DNA from 4 places in the Paracoccus sp. FO-3 genome. Region 1 is predicted to be linked to each of the others. Evidence: riboswitches for the same ligand, from Rfam matches in the RefSeq annotation. Region 1 holds a riboswitch; each other region holds the start of a gene.
The links. A riboswitch is a leader RNA that binds a small molecule or an ion and turns the genes downstream of it on or off. The one in region 1 is predicted to bind cobalamin.
Positions count from the first base shown of each region.

Region 1 (4,205 bases):
GACCAACGCGGTGATGACGCCGATGGGCAGCACCTGGCCGGGAATGACGATGCGCGAGACGACGTCGGACAGCACCAGGAACACCGCCCCCGCCAGCGCCGTCGCCGGGACCAGCCTGGCATGGCGCGGCCCGACGAGGATGCGCATCGCATGCGGCACCACCAGCCCGACGAAGCCGATGGCCCCGGCGATCGAGACCATGATTGCCGTCGCCAGCGAGGCCGTGCCGATCAGCAGCGCCTGCGTGCGCCGCAGGTCGATGCCAAGCGACGCGGCGCTTTCCGCCCCGAAGGCGAAGGCGTCGAGCGTGCGCGCATGCCACAGCCCGACCCCCAGCGCCAGCGCCGCCATCGGCACCGCGACCCAGCTGTCCGGCCAGCGCACGCCCGACAGGTTGCCCAGCAGCCAGAACATGATGCCGCGCGCCTGCTCGGCGCTGGCCGATTGCGCGATGATCAGCGCGGTCAGCGCGTTGAACATCTGCGAGCCGGCGATGCCCGCCAGGATGATGACCCCGGCGCCGCGCATCCCGGTCCCGCCGCCGGCGGCGCGCGCCAGCGCCGCGACCAGCGCGAAGGCGGTCAGCGCCCCGGCAAAGGCGCCCGCCGACATGCTGAGCAGCCTTGCGCCGATCCCCGCCACCGCGACCGTGACCGCCCCGGTCGAGGCCCCGGCCGAAATCCCCAGCAGATAGGGCTCGGCCAGGGGGTTGCGCAGCAGCGCCTGCAGGATCAGCCCCGACAGCGCCAGGCTTGCGCCGCCGCAGGCCGCGACCACCGCCCGCGACAGCCGGTAATGCCAGATCACGCTGGCGTCGATCGGGTCGAGCGCCGCCGAGCCAAGCCCGGCCTTGACCGCCAGCACCTCGATGACGGTGGCCAGCGGAATGCGCGTCTCGCCCACCGCCGTGCCGAAGAGCAGCGCCGCGACCAGCACGGCGGGGGCCAGCCACAGCCAGCCCCGATTGCGCCCCGTGCTGCGGGTCGCGGCGCGCGGCCTCATTGCAGGTCGAACCCGGCCAGCGAGTCCGCCAGCGATTCCAGCGCGTAGATCGCGCGCACCGAGGGGTCCATCGCATTGGCCGGCATGGTCAGGATGCGGTCGTTCTTCACCGCCTCCATCTCGCTTGTCACCGGGTCCGAGGTCAGGAAATCGCGCTTGACGGCGATGTCGTCGGCGGGAAAGCGGCGGCGGTTCATCTCGGCCGCGACGATGAAGGCCGGGCCGGCCTTGGCGATGGTTTCCCAGCCGACGGTCGGCCATTCCTCGGGCGAGGCGACGACGTTCTGCACACCCAGCTTGGACAGCATCCAGCCCGGCACGCCATTGGCGCCCGCGACATAGGGGTCGATCTCGATCTCGGCCGAGGAATACCAGAACAGGCCCGACACGCCCTCGGGCAGGTCCAGCGCCTGCGCCCGCTCGACCGCCGCCGCCTCGCGCGCCTTCAGGTCGGCGATCACCTCGGCCCCGCGCTCCGATACGTCGAAGATCGCCGCCAGTTCCTCGATGCCCTGGTAAAGCAGCGCGGTGTCGAACAGGACCGAGCGCGCGCCGTCCATGCTTTGCGTATTGTCCTTGCCGACGCATTCGGTCGGCATGATCCAGCTGGGGATCTGCGCGTCGTCGAACATCTCGCGCGTGCCGACCGCGCCCTGCGGGCCGATCATCCATTCATAGGCCGTGACCACCAGCCCAGGCTTCTTGGCCAGCACGCTTTCGAAGCTGGGGGCGCTGTCGGCCAGCCGTTCGACCCTGGCGTCCGCCTCGGCAAATTCGGGCAGGACCGGGTTGATCCACAGCGCCGTGCCCGCCACCTTGTCGGCCAGCCCCAGCATATACAGGATCTCGGTCGTGCTTTGCCCGACGCTGACGACGCTTTCGGGCGCCTTGTCGAAAGTGACCTCGTGGCCGCAGCTGGTCAGGGTCAGCGGGTATTCGGTGCCCGCCAGCGCCATCGGCGCCAGGGTGGATGTGGCGATGATCGCCGTGGTGAGCCTCAGCATGATGTTTCCTTCCGCTACATCATGAACAGGCCGGATGAGCGGATGGAGACCGGGCCAATGCCGGTCGCAACCCCTCCCGAGCCGACCCGCTCGGATTGGTCAAACGTCGTCGGCAGGTCTCCTGACTGGCGGGTCACGGCAGGGATGCGGCCTTCCCATGGCACGGGGCCACAGTGGCGTTTTCGCATCCTGCTCGCCGCCTACAGTTGCGGGGGCAGTTCCGGTTCGGGGCCTTGCGACCCCGGCGGATTCCCTTTCAATTCCTTGCGGAAACCGACGCGCTCTCCCTAGCTGCCGGCGCGGGCGCTGGCAAGCGTCAGCATGGGCGCCCGGCCACGGCCTGCCGGCGGGCGCCTAGCCCTCCTCGAAGCTGAAGATGGCCAGGCTGCGCTCGCGCTCGTTCACGCGCAGGCGGCGGTTGATCGGGGCATGGGCGCGGGCCGAGCAATCCGGCCGCTCGCAGAGATAGCAGTTCAGACCGATGTCCACCGGCCGGCTGCGGTCGAGATCGATGCCGTCGGCATAGACCAGCCGCGGTGCATAGGCCACGTCGCAGCCCAGCCCGATCGCCAGCCGCTGCGCGGGCGCGCCATGGGTGCCGCCGGCCCGCGTCACCGTGCGCGCGATCGAGAAATAGCTGGCGCCCTCAGGCATCCGGATGACCTGGGTTTGCACCCGCTCTGGCGTCTCGAAGGCGGCATGGATGTTCCACAACGGGCAGGTGCCGCCGAAGCGCGAGAACGGGAACCGCCCGGCGCTGAAGCGTTTCGAGATGTTGCCGGCCCGGTCCACCCGCACGAAGAAGAACGGAATGCCCCGCGCCTCGGGGCGTTGCAGCGTGGACATGCGATGCGCGGTCTGCTCGAAGCTGGCGCCGAAGCGGTGGCCCAGCAGCTCGACATCGTAGCGCGCCGATTCGCAGGCGGCGAGGAAGCGGGCATAGGGCATCATCAGCGCCGCCGCGAAGTAATTCGCCAGGCTCACCCGCATCAGCGCGACGGCCGGCGGGTCGGCCAGTCCCGCCTCGTCGACCAACCGGGCGATCAGCGGTTCCTGCTCCAGCCGCGCCAGCAGCACGCCGATCTGGAAGCGGCGGCTGGATTGCGCCAGCAGTTCCGACAGCATCAGCTCGCGCCGGTGCGGGTCGAAGCGGCGCAGCTGCTCGCCCATGACCGGCGCTGGCAGGATGCGCACAGCGATGCCATGCGCGGCCAGCCGGCCGGTCAGCGCCATGTGCGGCTCGTTGCGGTGCAGCGCCAGTTCCTCGGCCAGCGCCTCGGCGGCACGGTCCAGCGCATCGACATGGTTGCGCCGGGCATAGAACCAGCCGCGCACCGCATCGACCGGGCGCGAGGTGCCGGCCAGCGCCTCGACCTTGTCGCGGTCGGTCAGCGGGTTGTCGTCGGCCTGCGGCTGCAGCAGCGCCTGGCGGTGGCTGTCATGCAGCCGCACGAAGGCCGCCGCGATCCGCGGCGAGGCTTGCAGCACCGCCTCGATCTCGGCGCGGGACGGTGCGCCCGCCTCCAGAACCGGATCCTTCAGCGCCGCGGCGAAATCCGCCGCAAGCTGCGCGTCGGTCGAGGGTGCCAGTTCGGCGATGTTCATGTCATAGACCTCGGCCAGCCGCATCAGGAAGCGCGCCGAGGCCGGGCGCTGGTCGGATTCGATCAGCGTGACATAGCTGGCCGAGACGCCCAGCTCGGCCGCCATCTGCGCCTGGGTCAGCCCCAGCGACTGGCGCAGCACGCGCAGGCGCTGGCCGATGATCAGTTTCTCGCCTCGGGCCATGTGACAAACCTTACAAGTTCTGCGGCTGCACGGTGACAAGACTGACCGCAACACCCGTTGTTTTCAAAGCAATAATGCACATGCAGCATGACATTACTACTGTGACATTGCGCCGTGAATCACAGGAGGCCGCCATGCCGCTCGACCGCAATGCCCCACCGCTTCCGCCCGTCGTCCTGCGCGCCGTGCCGGGCGCGGATCATGTCCTGACCCCCGAGGCGCTGGGTTTCGTCGCCGCATTGCAGGCCCGCTTCGGCCTGCGGCTGCATGCGCTGATGGTCGCCCGCGCCCGCCGGCAGGAGCGCATCGACCGGGGCGAGTTGCCCGACTACCTGCCGCAGACGCGCGAGATCCGGCAGGGCATCTGGCAGGCCGCCCCCGTTCCGCCCGCGCTGGAGGATCGCCGGGTCG
Region 1 covers NZ_VCBQ01000075.1:6,636-10,840, forward strand. Annotated here, with positions in the region: gene FE811_RS18605 (iron ABC transporter permease) at 1-1,002, opposite strand, end outside; gene FE811_RS18610 (ABC transporter substrate-binding protein) at 999-2,006, opposite strand; cobalamin riboswitch at 2,100-2,299, opposite strand; gene FE811_RS18615 (short-chain fatty acyl-CoA regulator family protein) at 2,361-3,794, opposite strand; gene aceB (malate synthase A) at 3,929-4,205, shown strand, end outside.

Region 2 (4,205 bases), on a different contig from region 1:
GGCGATCGTCAGCCACAGCCCTCGCGCCGCGCCGGCCGGACGGCGGCGCAGCACCATGACGGCCAGCACGAAGCACAGGAAGTAAGAGAGCACCGTCAGCCAGCCGGTGATCTCGGGGTCTCCGATCTGCGGCCTCCAGTCGCGCGCAATGCAGGCGCGCAGGGCCGCAAGGCTGGAAAACCCGAAAAACATCAGCGAAGCCCTTTCCATGGCGCAAGGCGCCGGACGGGTCTCGGTTAACGGGCCGCTGCGGCCCAAGTCAATTCTGCGAGGATCACGACATGGACAAGTTCACCACCCTGACCGGAATCGCGGCACCCATGCCGCTGGTCAACATCGACACCGACATGATCATCCCGAAACAGTTCCTGAAGACGATCCACCGCTCGGGTCTGGGCAAGAACCTGTTCGACGAGATGCGCTATGACGCCCAGGGCAACGAGATCCCGGATTTCGTGCTGAACCAGCCGGCCTGGCGCGACAGCCAGATCATCGTCGCCGGCGACAACTTCGGCTGCGGCAGCTCGCGCGAACACGCGCCCTGGGCGCTGCTGGATTTCGGCATCCGCTGCGTGATCTCGACCAGCTTCGCCGACATCTTCTACAACAACTGCTTCAAGAACGGCATCCTGCCCATCGTCATGCCGCCAGAGGTGGTGGACGTGCTGATGGAGGACGCCAAGAAGGGCGCCAACGCCCGCATGACCGTGGATCTGGAAAACATGACCGTGACCACCTCGGACGGGCAGAGCTTCCCCTTCGAGCTGGACCCGTTCCGCCGCCACTGCCTGCTGAACGGGCTGGACGACATCGGCCTGACCATGGAAAAGGCCCCCGCCATCGACGCCTACGAGGCGCAGATGGCCCAGAGCCGGCCTTGGGTGTAAGCTCACTGGCCGGGGCGGCCCTGCTGGCCGCCCTTGGCCTGGCCGCCCAGGCCGATCCGCTGCGGATCGCGACCTTCAGCCCCGACCTGTCGCGCGACGGGCCGGGGCTTTTGTTGCGCGACCTCGGCCGCAAGGATGCGCAGATCGACGCCGTGGTGCAGGTGTTGGCGGAAACCCGGCCCGACATCCTGCTGCTGACGCATTTCGACTGGGATTACGAGAACAGCGCGCTGGACGCCTTTGCCGCCAGGCTGGCGCAGGCCGGGCTGGACTATCCGCACCGCTTCGCCGCCCGGCCGAATTCCGGCATGGCGACCGGGCTCGACCTGAACGCCGACGGGCGGCTGGGCACGGCCGACGATGCGCAGGGCTTCGGCACCTTCTCGGGACAGGGGGGCATGGCGATCCTGTCGCGCCATCCCATCGGTCCGGTCAAGGATTACGCGGATTTCCTGTGGCGCGACCTGCCCGACAACCTGATGCCGCCGCTGCCCGAGGAGGTGGCGGCCATCCGCCGCCTGTCCTCGACCGCGCATTGGGATGCGGTGGTCACGGTCGCGGGCCGGCCGCTGCACCTCTTGGCCATGTCCGCGACGCCGCCGGTCTTCGACGGGCCCGAGGATCTGAACGGGCGACGCAACCATGACGAGCTGGCGTTCTGGCTGCATCACCTGCCCGACGGCCCCTTCGTTCTGGCCGGGAACCTGAACCTCGACCCCCTGGACAGCGAAGGCCGGCCCGAGGCGCTGGCCCGGATCATGGCCCATGTCACCGACCCCCTGCCCCGCAGCGCGGGCGGCGCGGCGGCCAAGGGCGGGGTGAACGACGGCCACCGGGGCGATCCGGCGCTGGATACCGGCGACTGGCCGGACGACAAGCCGCCGGGCAACCTGCGCGTCGATTACGTCCTGCCGGCAAGGCCGCTCAAGGTGCTGGACTCGGGCGTGTTCTGGCCGGCCGAGGGACCGCTGGCCAAGGCCGCGCTGGCCGCTTCCGCGCACCGGCTGGTCTGGGTCGACCTGGACTGGCCGCCGGCACCCTGATTCGGACAAGCCCCTTCCGCCCGCCCCCCGCGCGATTCCCCGGCATCTTCTCCGTTGTCCAAATACCCATGCGACGGCGCCGCCCGCCGGCCCGTCGCCCGGCCTTCGACCCCGCCCGCAGCGGCCGCCCGATTCCGCTTGCCGCCGCCGCGGCATCGCAGGTAACATGCGCGTGTATCGGTGCCCCTTTCCGGGGCCAAAAGGGAATGCGGTGCGGTCCTCGGCGTCTCGGGGGCCAAATCCGCAGCCGCCCCCGCGACTGTAGGCGGAGAGCGGACGTCCATCGCGCCACTGGCCATCCGGCCGGGAAGGCGGGCGTCTGCCGTGACCCGCAAGCCAGGAGACCTGCCGATGCATGGAACCGCAATGTCGTCGGGTTGGACGACCAAAGGAAAGGGTCGCAGATGACCGCAAAACCCATGACCGCCGCCGGCGCCAGCCGTGCCTCGGTCCTGTTTCCCGCCATCGCCGCCTTCGCGATCGGCTTCGGGCTGATCTTCATGTCCGGGCTGGTGCAGGCCGAGACCCTGCATGACGCCGCCCATGACGTGCGTCACGCGACCGGCTTCCCCTGCCACTGACATGTTCTCGCGCATTCTGACCAGCGGGTTGATCGCTGGCGCTGCAACGGGGCTGATTGCCGCCCTGTTGCAGCTTTGGTTCGTGCAGCCCGTGCTGCTGCATGCCGAACTGTATGAATCCGGCCAACTGGCCCATTTCGGTGCCGAGGCCGTCAGCGCACACCAGGACTTGGGGCCCTTCGAATGGACCCGCAACATGCTTTCGGTCCTGTTCACCATGATGGTCTATGCCGGCTACGGGCTGATGCTGGTGGCGCTGATGGCGCTGTCCGAGGCGCAGGGCAACGCGGTCACGGCGCGGCAGGGGCTGCTTTGGGGCCTGGCCGGCTACCTGACCATGCAGCTTGCCCCCGCCTTCGGCCTGGCGCCGGAAGTGCCGGGCGTCGCCGCCGCCGATGTGCAGCTGCGCGCGATCTGGTGGCTGGGCACCGCCGCCGCCACCGGGCTGGCGCTGTGGCTGGTCGCCTTTGGCAAGGGCTGGGCGGCCTGGGGCGTGGCCATCGTGCTGATCCTGGCGCCGCATGTGATCGGCGCGCCGCAGCCCGACAGCTATGCCGGCCCGGTCCCGCCCGAGCTTTCGGCGGAATTCGCCGGGCGCGCCCTGGGTGCCGGCGCCATGGCCTGGGCGCTGCTCGGCCTGCTGGCCGGCTGGTTCTGGCAGCGCGAAAGCCAGCGCGCGCCGGTGCCGCAAGCCGCCTGATCCGGGCCGCAACCGTTTCGGCCGGGCGTGCCTGTCGCGCCCGGCCCTTTCATGAAAGCGGGGAAAAGACATGGATCGTTCGATCCCGATGCTGCTGATCGGCCTGATCTTCGGCGGCGGCATGGGCTTCGTCATCGCCGCCGCCAACGGCATCACGCTGGACGGCCACGACCACGGCGCGCATGGCCACGGCACCCAGGCCGCGGCGCATGACCACGGCGCGCCCATCGACCTGCCCGCGGGCAGCGCCACCGCCTCGGCCCGGCTGGAGCCCGACAGCACCGCCGGCTGGAACCTGTTCGTCGAGGCCGAGGGCTTCTGCTTCGCCCCCGAACATGCCGGGCTGGCCGATCGCCGCGGCGAGGGCCATGCGCATCTTTACCTGAACGGCGCCAAGATCGCCCGGCTCTACGGCCCGGCCCATCACCTCGACATGCTCGCCGCCGGCGACCGGCTGCGGGTCGAGCTGAACTCGAACGACCACCGCCCGCTGACCGTGGCGGGCCGGCCGCTCGCCGTGGAACTGACCGTGCCCGACCGCCCGGTCGGCATCCGCGCCGGGGCCGAGGGCCTGCCCGACAGCGCCATTTGCGCCACGCCCTGATGATGCGGTTCGGCCCCGAGGACCAGGCCGCGCTGGACCGCATCCTGCGCTGGCGCCGCGACGTGCGGCATTTCCGCGACGACCCGATCCCCGAGCCGCTGCTGGAGGAATTGCGCGCGGCGATGGAACTGGCGCCCTCGGTCGGCAATGCCCGGCCCTGGCGGGTGATCCGGGTCGAAAGCCCCGATCTGCGCGCCGCGATCCGCGCCGATTTCCTGCGCTGCAATGCCCGGGCCGCCGCCCGCTACCAGGGCCGGCAGCGGCAGGAATACGATGCGCTGAAGCTCGCCGGGCTGGACCGCGCGCCGGTCTGGCTGGCCGTCTTTACCGAGATCGACCCGTCCGAGGGCCACGGCCTTGGCCGCGCCACCATGCCGCAGACCCTGCGGC
Region 2 covers NZ_VCBQ01000019.1:37,698-41,902, forward strand. Annotated here, with positions in the region: gene FE811_RS07530 (hypothetical protein) at 1-192, opposite strand, end outside; gene leuD (3-isopropylmalate dehydratase small subunit) at 282-887, shown strand; gene FE811_RS07540 (endonuclease/exonuclease/phosphatase family protein) at 878-1,930, shown strand; cobalamin riboswitch at 2,092-2,298, shown strand; gene FE811_RS07545 (CbtB domain-containing protein) at 2,335-2,511, shown strand; gene FE811_RS07550 (CbtA family protein) at 2,513-3,211, shown strand; gene FE811_RS07555 (hypothetical protein) at 3,282-3,815, shown strand; gene bluB (5,6-dimethylbenzimidazole synthase) at 3,818-4,205, shown strand, end outside.
Region 2: another riboswitch for cobalamin. It lies ahead of FE811_RS07545 (CbtB domain-containing protein); the one in region 1 lies ahead of FE811_RS18610 (ABC transporter substrate-binding protein).

Region 3 (4,205 bases), on a different contig from region 1:
TTGATCTTTTTCTTGCGGATGCGCTTGTCGTCCACCATCTCGGCGTATTTCTCGGTGACGGAAATCTCCGAGAAGGCCATGCCATAGACCTTTTCCACGTCATGGGGCGAGAACAGGTACATGTCCTCGTTCTTCTTGGCCAGTTCGAAGGTCACGTCCGGGATCACCACCCCGAGCGACAGCGTCTTGATGCGGATCTTCTCGTCGGCATTCTCGCGCTTGGTGTCCAGGAAGCGCAGGATGTCGGGGTGATGCGCGTTCAGGTAGACCGCCCCCGCGCCTTGCCGCGCGCCCAGCTGGTTGGCATAGGAAAAGCTGTCCTCCAGCAGTTTCATCACCGGGATGACGCCCGAGGACTGGTTCTCGATCCCCTTGATCGGCGCCCCGGCCTCGCGCAGGTTGGTCAGCATCAGGGCGACGCCGCCGCCGCGCTTGGAAAGCTGCAGCGCCGAATTGATGCCGCGGCCGATGCTTTCCATGTTGTCCTCCAGCCGCAGCAGGAAGCACGAGATCAGTTCGCCGCGCGATTTCTTGCCGGCGTTCAGGAAGGTCGGCGTCGCGGGCTGGAACCGGCCCGACAGGATTTCCTCCATGAAGCGCATGGCGAGATCCTCGTCGCCGCGCGCCAAGGCCAGCGCGACCATGACCACCCGGTCCTCGTAGCGTTCCAGATAGCGCCGCCCGTCGCGGGTCTTCAGCGTGTAGCTGGTATAATACTTGAAGGCGCCCAGGAAGGTCGGAAAGCGGAACTTGCGCGCATAGGCCGCGTCCCAGATCCGGTGCAGGAAGGCGCGCGGATACTGGTCCAGGACTTCGGCCTCGTAATAGCCTTCGTCCACCAGGTAGCCCAGCTTCTCGTCCAGCGAGTGGAAGAAGACGGTGTTCTGGTTGACATGCTGCAGGAAATACTGCCGCGCGGCCTTGCGATCCGCGTCGAAGCGGATGCGGCCCTCGCCGTCGTAAAGGTTCAGCATCGCGTTCAGCGCGTGATAGTCCAGCTCGGCCTTTACGCCATCGTCAAGCATTCCGTCCCCCAGAATTTCTCAAGCCCCGCACGGACGCGGGAAATATCCAGATCAGTCCCCGCCAGCTCGAATCGATACAGCACGGGGACGTTGCACTTGTCAGAAATCACCCGGCCGGCCAAGGCATAGGTCGCCCCGAAATTGCGGTTGCCGGCGGCGATGACGCCGCGCAGGCCGGCGCGGCGGGCGGGATCGTTCAGGAAGCGGATCACCTGCTTGGGCACCGCGCCCCGGCCGGTCCCGTCGGCATAGGTCGGGCAGATCAGCACATAGGGCGTTGCCGCCTCGGGCAGCGGATCGCACGGCGAGACCGGGATGCGCCCGGCCGCCAGCCCCAGCCGCGCCACGAAGCGCGCGGTGTTCCCCGAGGCCGAGGAATAATAGACCAGCCCGCCCATGGCGCCGGTCAGGACAGCCGGCCGATCATGTCGGGCCGGAAGCCCGCCCAATGCGCATCGCCGGCGACGACCACCGGGGCCTGGCGATAGCCCAGCGAGACGACCAGTTCCATCGCCGCGTCGTCCTCGGTCAGGTCGATCAGCTGATAGGCCAGGCCGCGCGCGTCGAGCGCCCGCGTGGTGGCGGTGCATTGCACGCAGGCGGGCTTGGAGTAAACGGTGATGGACATGGCTCGGCTCCTTCTGTTCTGTCGGCAAGAGGGGGCCGGGCCGATGGGCGTGCCACCGGACCCTGTTCCAGCCCCGCGCCCGCCGCACGGTTTCGTCCTTTCGCGCCATGGCAGGTCTTCTGACTTGCGGGTCTCGGCTTAGCCGGCCTTCCCGGAGCCTTGGCCCCAGTGGCATTCCAGCGTCGCTCGCCGCTTACAGCTGCGGGGGCAGTGCCGGCTTTTCACCGGCTTCCCTTTTCATCCCCGAGTCGGCCCCAGGGCAACCATGACCCCGGCAGTTAGCCACGGGTCACGGGCCGGGTCAATCCATATTTAGTGGATGGCCGGGCTGTGCCCGGAATATCTGGTGGGTTCCCGGATCGCGCCAAGGGCTCGATTTGCCGCCGGGCCATGGTGGTGGGCAGGCTGCGGCCACGGGCCGCCGCACCTGCGCGGCTGTTGGATTATGGCAACAGGCGCGGGGACATGGCATGGAATGACGTCGCGTCGTTTGACAAAGCGCGACAATTCGCCCTCTTGCGTGGATCGCGCGCGCGTGAACCGGGGCTCCGTTCCCGTTCCCGTTCCCGTTCCCGTTCCCGTTCCCGTTCCCGTTCCCGTTCCCGTTCCCGTTCCCGTTCCCGTTCCCGTTCCCGTTCCCGTTCCCGTTCCCGTTCCCGTTCCCGTTCCCGTTCCCGTTCCCGTTCCCGTTCCCGTTCCCGTTCCCGTTCCCGTTCCCGTTCCCGTTCCCGTTCCCGTTCCCGTTCCCGTTCCCGTTCCCGTTCCCGTTCCCGTTCCCGTTCCCGTTCCCGTTCCCGTTCCCGTTCCCGTTCCCGTTCCCGTTCCCGTTCCCGTTCCCGTTCCCGTTCCCGTTCCCGTTCCCGTTCCCGTTCCCGTTCCCGTTCCCGTTCCCGTTCCCGTTCCCGTTCCCGTTCCCGTTCCCGTTCCGGTTCCCGTTCCCGTTCCGGCGCGCCAGAGCGCAAGCCATTGATAAGTCAACACTTCATGTCGTCTCTGCCTGCCGGTGGAAGGGGATGCATCTTTGTGCCGGGATAACCCATGAACAAAACCCATCCCAAACCGCCAGCCTCGGGGTCTGCCGCGCAATTGCTGCCGACCCTGGGCCTGCTTCCGGTCCTTGCCATTTCCGCGGGGGTCGGCGGCCCCGCCCAGGCGCAGGACACCGTGACGCTGGACACGGCGGTCATCCGCCGCCAGCAGGGCAGCGAGGCCGAGACCCGCTACAAGACCACCGAAAGCGCCTCGGACAAGATCACCGCGCCGCTGCTCGACACGCCACGGACCGTCACCGTCGTGACCGCGCGCCAGATCAAAGAGCGCGGCGGAAGTCGCAGACCCGGTTGCCGCTGCTGCTCAAGGGCATCATGTCGGCGCATGATGCCGAGCGTGCGGTCGCGGCTGGGGTGGACGGGGTGATCGTCTCGAACCACGGCGGGCGGGCGCTGGACACGCTGCCGGCGACGGCCGAGGCTCTGGCGGTCGTCGCCCGCCAGGTCGCCGGGCGCATTCCGGTGCTGTGCGACGGCGGCATCCGTCGCGGCACCGATGCGCTGAAGGCCCTGGCGCTGGGGGCATCGGCGGTGCTGGTCGGGCGGCCGCAGATCCACGCCCTGGCCGTGGGCGGCGCGGCGGGAGTCGCGCATATGCTGACCATCCTGCGCGCCGAGCTGGAGGTCGCCATGGCCCTGACCGGACGCTGCGACCTGGCCGGGATCGACGAAACCGTGCTTTGGCCTAGCCCTTGAAGCTGCGCCACAGGCTCAGCGCCGCATCCGACAGGTCGCCCAGTCGGGCCAGCACATGTTCGCGCCCCAGCCCCGGCCCGTCCTCGGCCCGGTCGAGCCGGCGCAGCAGCCGCAGCACCCGGCGCTTGTGGATGCCGGTCCAAAGCTGGACCGGATCGGCGACCAGCCCGGCAAAGGTCGTCAGGACCGAGGCGAGCATGGCCAGCACCACCCCGGTCAGCAGCAGATCCACGCTGGAAAGCTCTCGCGGGAAGGCGCCATACCACATGCGGCCGGCCCAGCTTCCCAGCGCGAAATCCTCGACCGCCTGTGCCTGCGCCCGCAGATGCGCGACCGGCCCGGCCAGCGAGATCACCCCCGGCGTGGCGCGGTGGAACAGCAAGAGCCCCGAGCCCAGCACCAGGACCGAGGTGGTGATCTCGGAGACCGCATTGCGGGTCTCGGCATAGTCCGAGACGGCGCGGGCGACGCTTTGCGGCGCGGCCTGGGGCGCCAGCCCCTTTTCGGCCAGGTCGTCGATGAAATGGGCCAGATCGGCCTCGATCCTTTGCGCCACGTCGGATTTCAGGAAGATCTGCCGGCGCGACAGCCAGTCGCCGGCGCGCCGCAGCCCGATCCGGCGCAGAAGCGGCGCGGCCAGCCGCACCAGCAGGAACAGCGGCGACAGCATGACGTTCACCGGCGCACGCAGCAGGTCGAGGCCGAGCGCGTGGCGATGCAGCGCCAGCGTGCCGCGCGGGCCATAGCGGGCGCGGACGAAGCGGTGGACCTCGGTCTCGCGCCGGGTCATCGGACGGGGGTCGGCGG
Region 3 covers NZ_VCBQ01000005.1:12,318-16,522, forward strand. Annotated here, with positions in the region: gene nrdE (class 1b ribonucleoside-diphosphate reductase subunit alpha) at 1-1,025, opposite strand, end outside; gene nrdI (class Ib ribonucleoside-diphosphate reductase assembly flavoprotein NrdI) at 1,007-1,423, opposite strand; gene nrdH (glutaredoxin-like protein NrdH) at 1,432-1,653, opposite strand; cobalamin riboswitch at 1,745-1,936, opposite strand; gene FE811_RS28115 (alpha-hydroxy acid oxidase) at 2,667-3,398, shown strand; gene FE811_RS02110 (DUF6635 family protein) at 3,388-4,205, opposite strand, start outside.
Region 3: another riboswitch for cobalamin. It lies ahead of nrdH (glutaredoxin-like protein NrdH); the one in region 1 lies ahead of FE811_RS18610 (ABC transporter substrate-binding protein).

Region 4 (4,205 bases), on a different contig from region 1:
GACCACGGTATGGGCGGGTATTTCCCCGACATCGTAGCTTTGCGAAGCGGGATCATAGGTCCAGTATTGGGTATCCCAATTGCCCGAGACATGCCGGATGTCGGCCGTGACGGTGCCGCGCCCTTCCAGGACGGCCAGCGTCGCCGACAGGCCCAGTTCGTGCCGAGGCCGGCGCACCTCGACCGCGCCGCTGGGTTCCTTGGCGTCCAGATAGGTGTAGTTCAGCGCGACATCCAGCGTGTCGGTCGCCTTGATGCGGGCGGTCACCTCGACCCCTTCGCGCGGGCTTTCGCCGGGCAGGTTGCGATAGCTGATATACTGCGTGCCGTTCTCGACGCGCATCACGTAATCCTTGATCTCGTCCTCCAGATCCTCCTTGAACCAGGTGACGTCGACCACGCCCATGCCATTGGGAAGTTGCGCCTCGACGCCCAGGTCGAATCCGCGGTTCCTTTCGGGCTTCAGGTTCGGATTGCCCAGGTAGACCGAAGAGCCATAATCCGCATTGGCGTAAAGCTCGAAATAGGACGGGTTGACCAGCCCGGTCCCGGCCGAGGCGTGCAGGCGGAAGGGCCGGTCCGGCACGTGCCAGGACAGGCCCAGGTTCCAGCTGGTGAAGTCCTCGAACACCTTGTTGCCGTCGTGGCGGACACCGGCCTGGACATCCAGCCCGTTGTCCAGAAAGCCGCGATACTCCAGCGCGACCGAGGTCATCTCGCGCCGGTTTTCCGGGGCCGAGGAGCTTTCGTCCCTTTGCCGCTCGGCCAGCACGTTCAGCAGGTGCGACGCCTCGGCCACCGTGCCGTCGATGCCGAAGCTGCCGCGGTATTTCAGCTTGCGCGTCTCGCCGCGCGTGACCGGGCCGCCCTCGTAGCTTTGCTTGTAGATCGTGTCCTGATAGTCCAGCCGATGCGTCAGCCGGCCGCCCAGCATGGAATATTCGGCCCAGATCCCGCCCTGGAACTCGTCGCGTTCGCTGTATTTGTGCGGGTCGTCCACCACATATTCCTGCGCGCTGGTCGCGGACCAGCTGGTGGAATCGTAATCGTATTTCTCCTTCGCGCGGCGCAGGGTGGTGCCCAGGCGCAGATCCTCGCCGATCTGCCAGTCGCCCGAAAGCCCGATGGTCTTGCGGTTGGTCCCGTCCTTTTCGCCGCCGTCGCCCGACTGGTCATAGCCGTGGTCGTCCCGCGCCGAGAGGGTCAGCGCGATCCCGCCCTGCGCGCCGCGCTGGCTGACATGGGCCGAGGCGGCGGCGCCGTTGCCCAGCTCGACCGAGCCGCCGTAATGCAGCCCCGGTTCCCCCTTGCGGGTGATGATATTGATGACGCCCGCCGAGGCGTTCGAGCCGTAATAGACCGATTGCGGCCCGCGCAGCACCTCGATGCGTTCGATATTGGCGGTCTCCAGCCCGGACAGGATGTATTCGTCGGCCCCGCCCGTCGCCTCGATCCCGTCGATCAGGATCAGCGTGTGGTTGCCCTCGCCGCCGCGGATGCGGACTTGGGTGAAGGTCGAGCCGGTGGCCGAGACCGAAACCCCCGGCACGGCGCGCAGCGCGTCCTGCACGGTGGCGATGCCCCTGGCCTCGATCTCGGCGGCGGTCAGCACGGTATGGGCGCGGGCATAGCCGCCCTCGGCCACGGCGGTCAGCCCGCCCGAGATCACCACCTCGTCCAGGCGATAGCCTTCCTGGCCGGTGGCGGCCGCCGGCAGCAGGGCGGCGGTGGCGGCCAGCAGGGAAACCGGAGTTCTGAACATTCCAAAGCCTTTCCAGCACGGGCCCGCGGCCCGCGATTTGCAGAAATGCCCTGCGGAAAGGCTGGCAGGCCCGACCGCAAGACGACGATCGTCACCTCTGCGGAACGGCCGCTTTCCAGACGCGCCCCGCGCCGGAAATGGGTGATCGCCACGGCAGGTCTCCTGGCTCGCGGATCGCTGCTCAGGCCGGCCTTCCCAGGAGATCCCAGTGGCACGTTCGACCGTCGCTCACCGCTTACAGTTGCGGGGGCAGCCCCGGCCTTGCCCTGGCCGCATCGCGGCCGGCGGGCGCACCGGTGTTCCCTTTTCATCCGGCGCGCAAGCCCGCCGGAACCGTAGCGGCCCCGCATTGCCGCAGCCGGGCGCCGGCTGTCAAGCGGCAATGCACCCGGCACCCGGCCGCCGCGACAACCTGTCCGGGAACGCGGCCGCGGAACCGCCCGCCGGGCCGCGGCATTGGGTCAGGTATCCGACGGAAGGGAAGGTCAAGCGATGGCCATGCCGCAGATCCTGGCCGTGCTGATCCTTTGCGCGATGATGGCGCTGTTCGTCTGGGGGCGGCTGCGCTACGACGTGGTGGCGATGATCGCGCTGCTGGCCTCGCTGCTGGCCGGCACGGTCAAGCCGGAGGAGGCGTTCCGCGGCTTCAGCGACGACATCGTCATCATCGTCGGCAGCGCGCTGGTGGTCAGCGCCGGCATCTCGCGCTCGGGCGTGATCGAGGCGGTGATGCGCCGGATGCTCGGGCGGTTGCGGACCCTGCGCTGGCAGCTTCTGGTGCTGGTCGGCTCGGTCACGGGCCTGTCGGCGCTGGTCAAGAACATCGGCGCGCTGGCCATGCTGATGCCGGCGGCGCTGAAGATGGCGCGGCGCTCGGGGCATTCGCCCTCGGCCTATCTGATGCCGATGGCCTTCGGCTCGCTCCTGGGCGGGCTGATCACGCTGGTCGGCACCTCGCCCAACATCATCGTCTCGCGGGTGCGCGAGCAGATGACGGGCCAGCCCTTCACCATGTTCGACTATGCGCCGGTCGGCCTCGGCCTGTCGCTGGTGGGGCTGGTCTTCCTGCTTTTCGCCCATCGGCTGCTGCCGCGCGACCGCCGTGCGACGGCCTCGCTGAGCGAGGCGGTGAACATCAGCGACTATCACACCGAGGCCACCGTCCCCGAGGGCGCCGGCATCGTCGGCATGACGGTGGGCGAGTATCTCAGCGCCGTCGATGGCGAGGTGGCCGTGACCGGGCTGATCCGCGGCGGCGCGCGCCGCGCGGTGACGCTGCCCGACACCGTGATCGAGATGGGCGACACCCTGCTGTTGCGCGGCGAGCCGAATGCGCTGGAACGCGCCGTGACCAAGCTGGGCATGGAGCTGACCCGGCAGGATGCGGGGGCCGAAGAGGGGCTGCCGGCCGACAAGATCGGCGTGATCGAGGCGGTGATCGCGCCGGCCTCGCTTCTGGTCGGCCAGACGGTGGGGCGGATCGCGCTGTTCGACCAGCATGGCGTGAACCTGATCGCGATTTCGCGCGCCGGGCATCGCATGACGCAGCGGCTCAGCCGGACGGTGCTGGCGGCGGGCGACGTGCTGCTGGTGCAGGGGCCGATCGAGCTGTTGCCCGAGCGGATGCGCGTGCTGGGCCTGCTGCCCCTGGCCGAGCGCCATATCCGGCTGGGCGGGGTGCGCAAGCAATTGCTGCCGGTGCTGATCCTGGCGGTCGCCATGGCGGCGACGGCGGCGGGGCTGGTGCCGGTCGCCGTCGCCTTCTTCGCCGCCGCCGTGCTGATGATCCTGACCGGCGCGATCAGCGCCGAGGCAGCCTATGAGGCCATCGAATGGCCGATCCTGATCATGCTGGGCGCGCTGATCCCGGTCAGCGAGGCGCTGCAAAAGACCGGCGTGACCGACCTGCTGGGCGCGTGGCTGTCGCAGGCGGCGACGGGCCTGCCGGTCTGGGGCGCGGTGACGCTGATCCTGGTCACGGCCATGGCGGTCACGCCCTTCCTGAACAATGCCGCGACCGTGCTGGTCATGGCCCCCATCGCCGCGACCTTTGCCGACCAGCTCGGCTATCGGCCCGATGCCTTCCTGATGGCGGTGGCGGTGGGGGCAGGCTGCGATTTCCTGACCCCCATCGGGCATCAGTGCAACACGCTGGTGATGGGGCCGGGCGGCTATCGCTTTGGCGACTACGCCCGGCTGGGGGCGCCGCTGTCGGCGCTGGTGGTGCTGACCGGCGTGCCGCTGATCCTGCTGGTCTGGCCGGTCTGACGGGCGGTCAGACGCGGCAGTGTGACGTCCCGGTTCAGCCCGTCTCGGCCAGCGCGGCGCGGATGGCGCGGGCCAGGCGGCGGCAGCCCTCTTCCAGCCGCTCGGGCGGGTTCAGGGTAAAGTTCAGCCGCAGCGAACGGCGGTCCAGCCCCTCGGGGTCGAAGACGCTGGAGGGC
Region 4 covers NZ_VCBQ01000005.1:3,815-8,019, forward strand. Annotated here, with positions in the region: gene FE811_RS02060 (TonB-dependent siderophore receptor) at 1-1,761, opposite strand, end outside; cobalamin riboswitch at 1,896-2,114, opposite strand; gene FE811_RS02065 (SLC13 family permease) at 2,254-4,029, shown strand; gene FE811_RS02070 (PLP-dependent aminotransferase family protein) at 4,064-4,205, opposite strand, start outside.
Region 4: another riboswitch for cobalamin. It lies ahead of FE811_RS02060 (TonB-dependent siderophore receptor); the one in region 1 lies ahead of FE811_RS18610 (ABC transporter substrate-binding protein).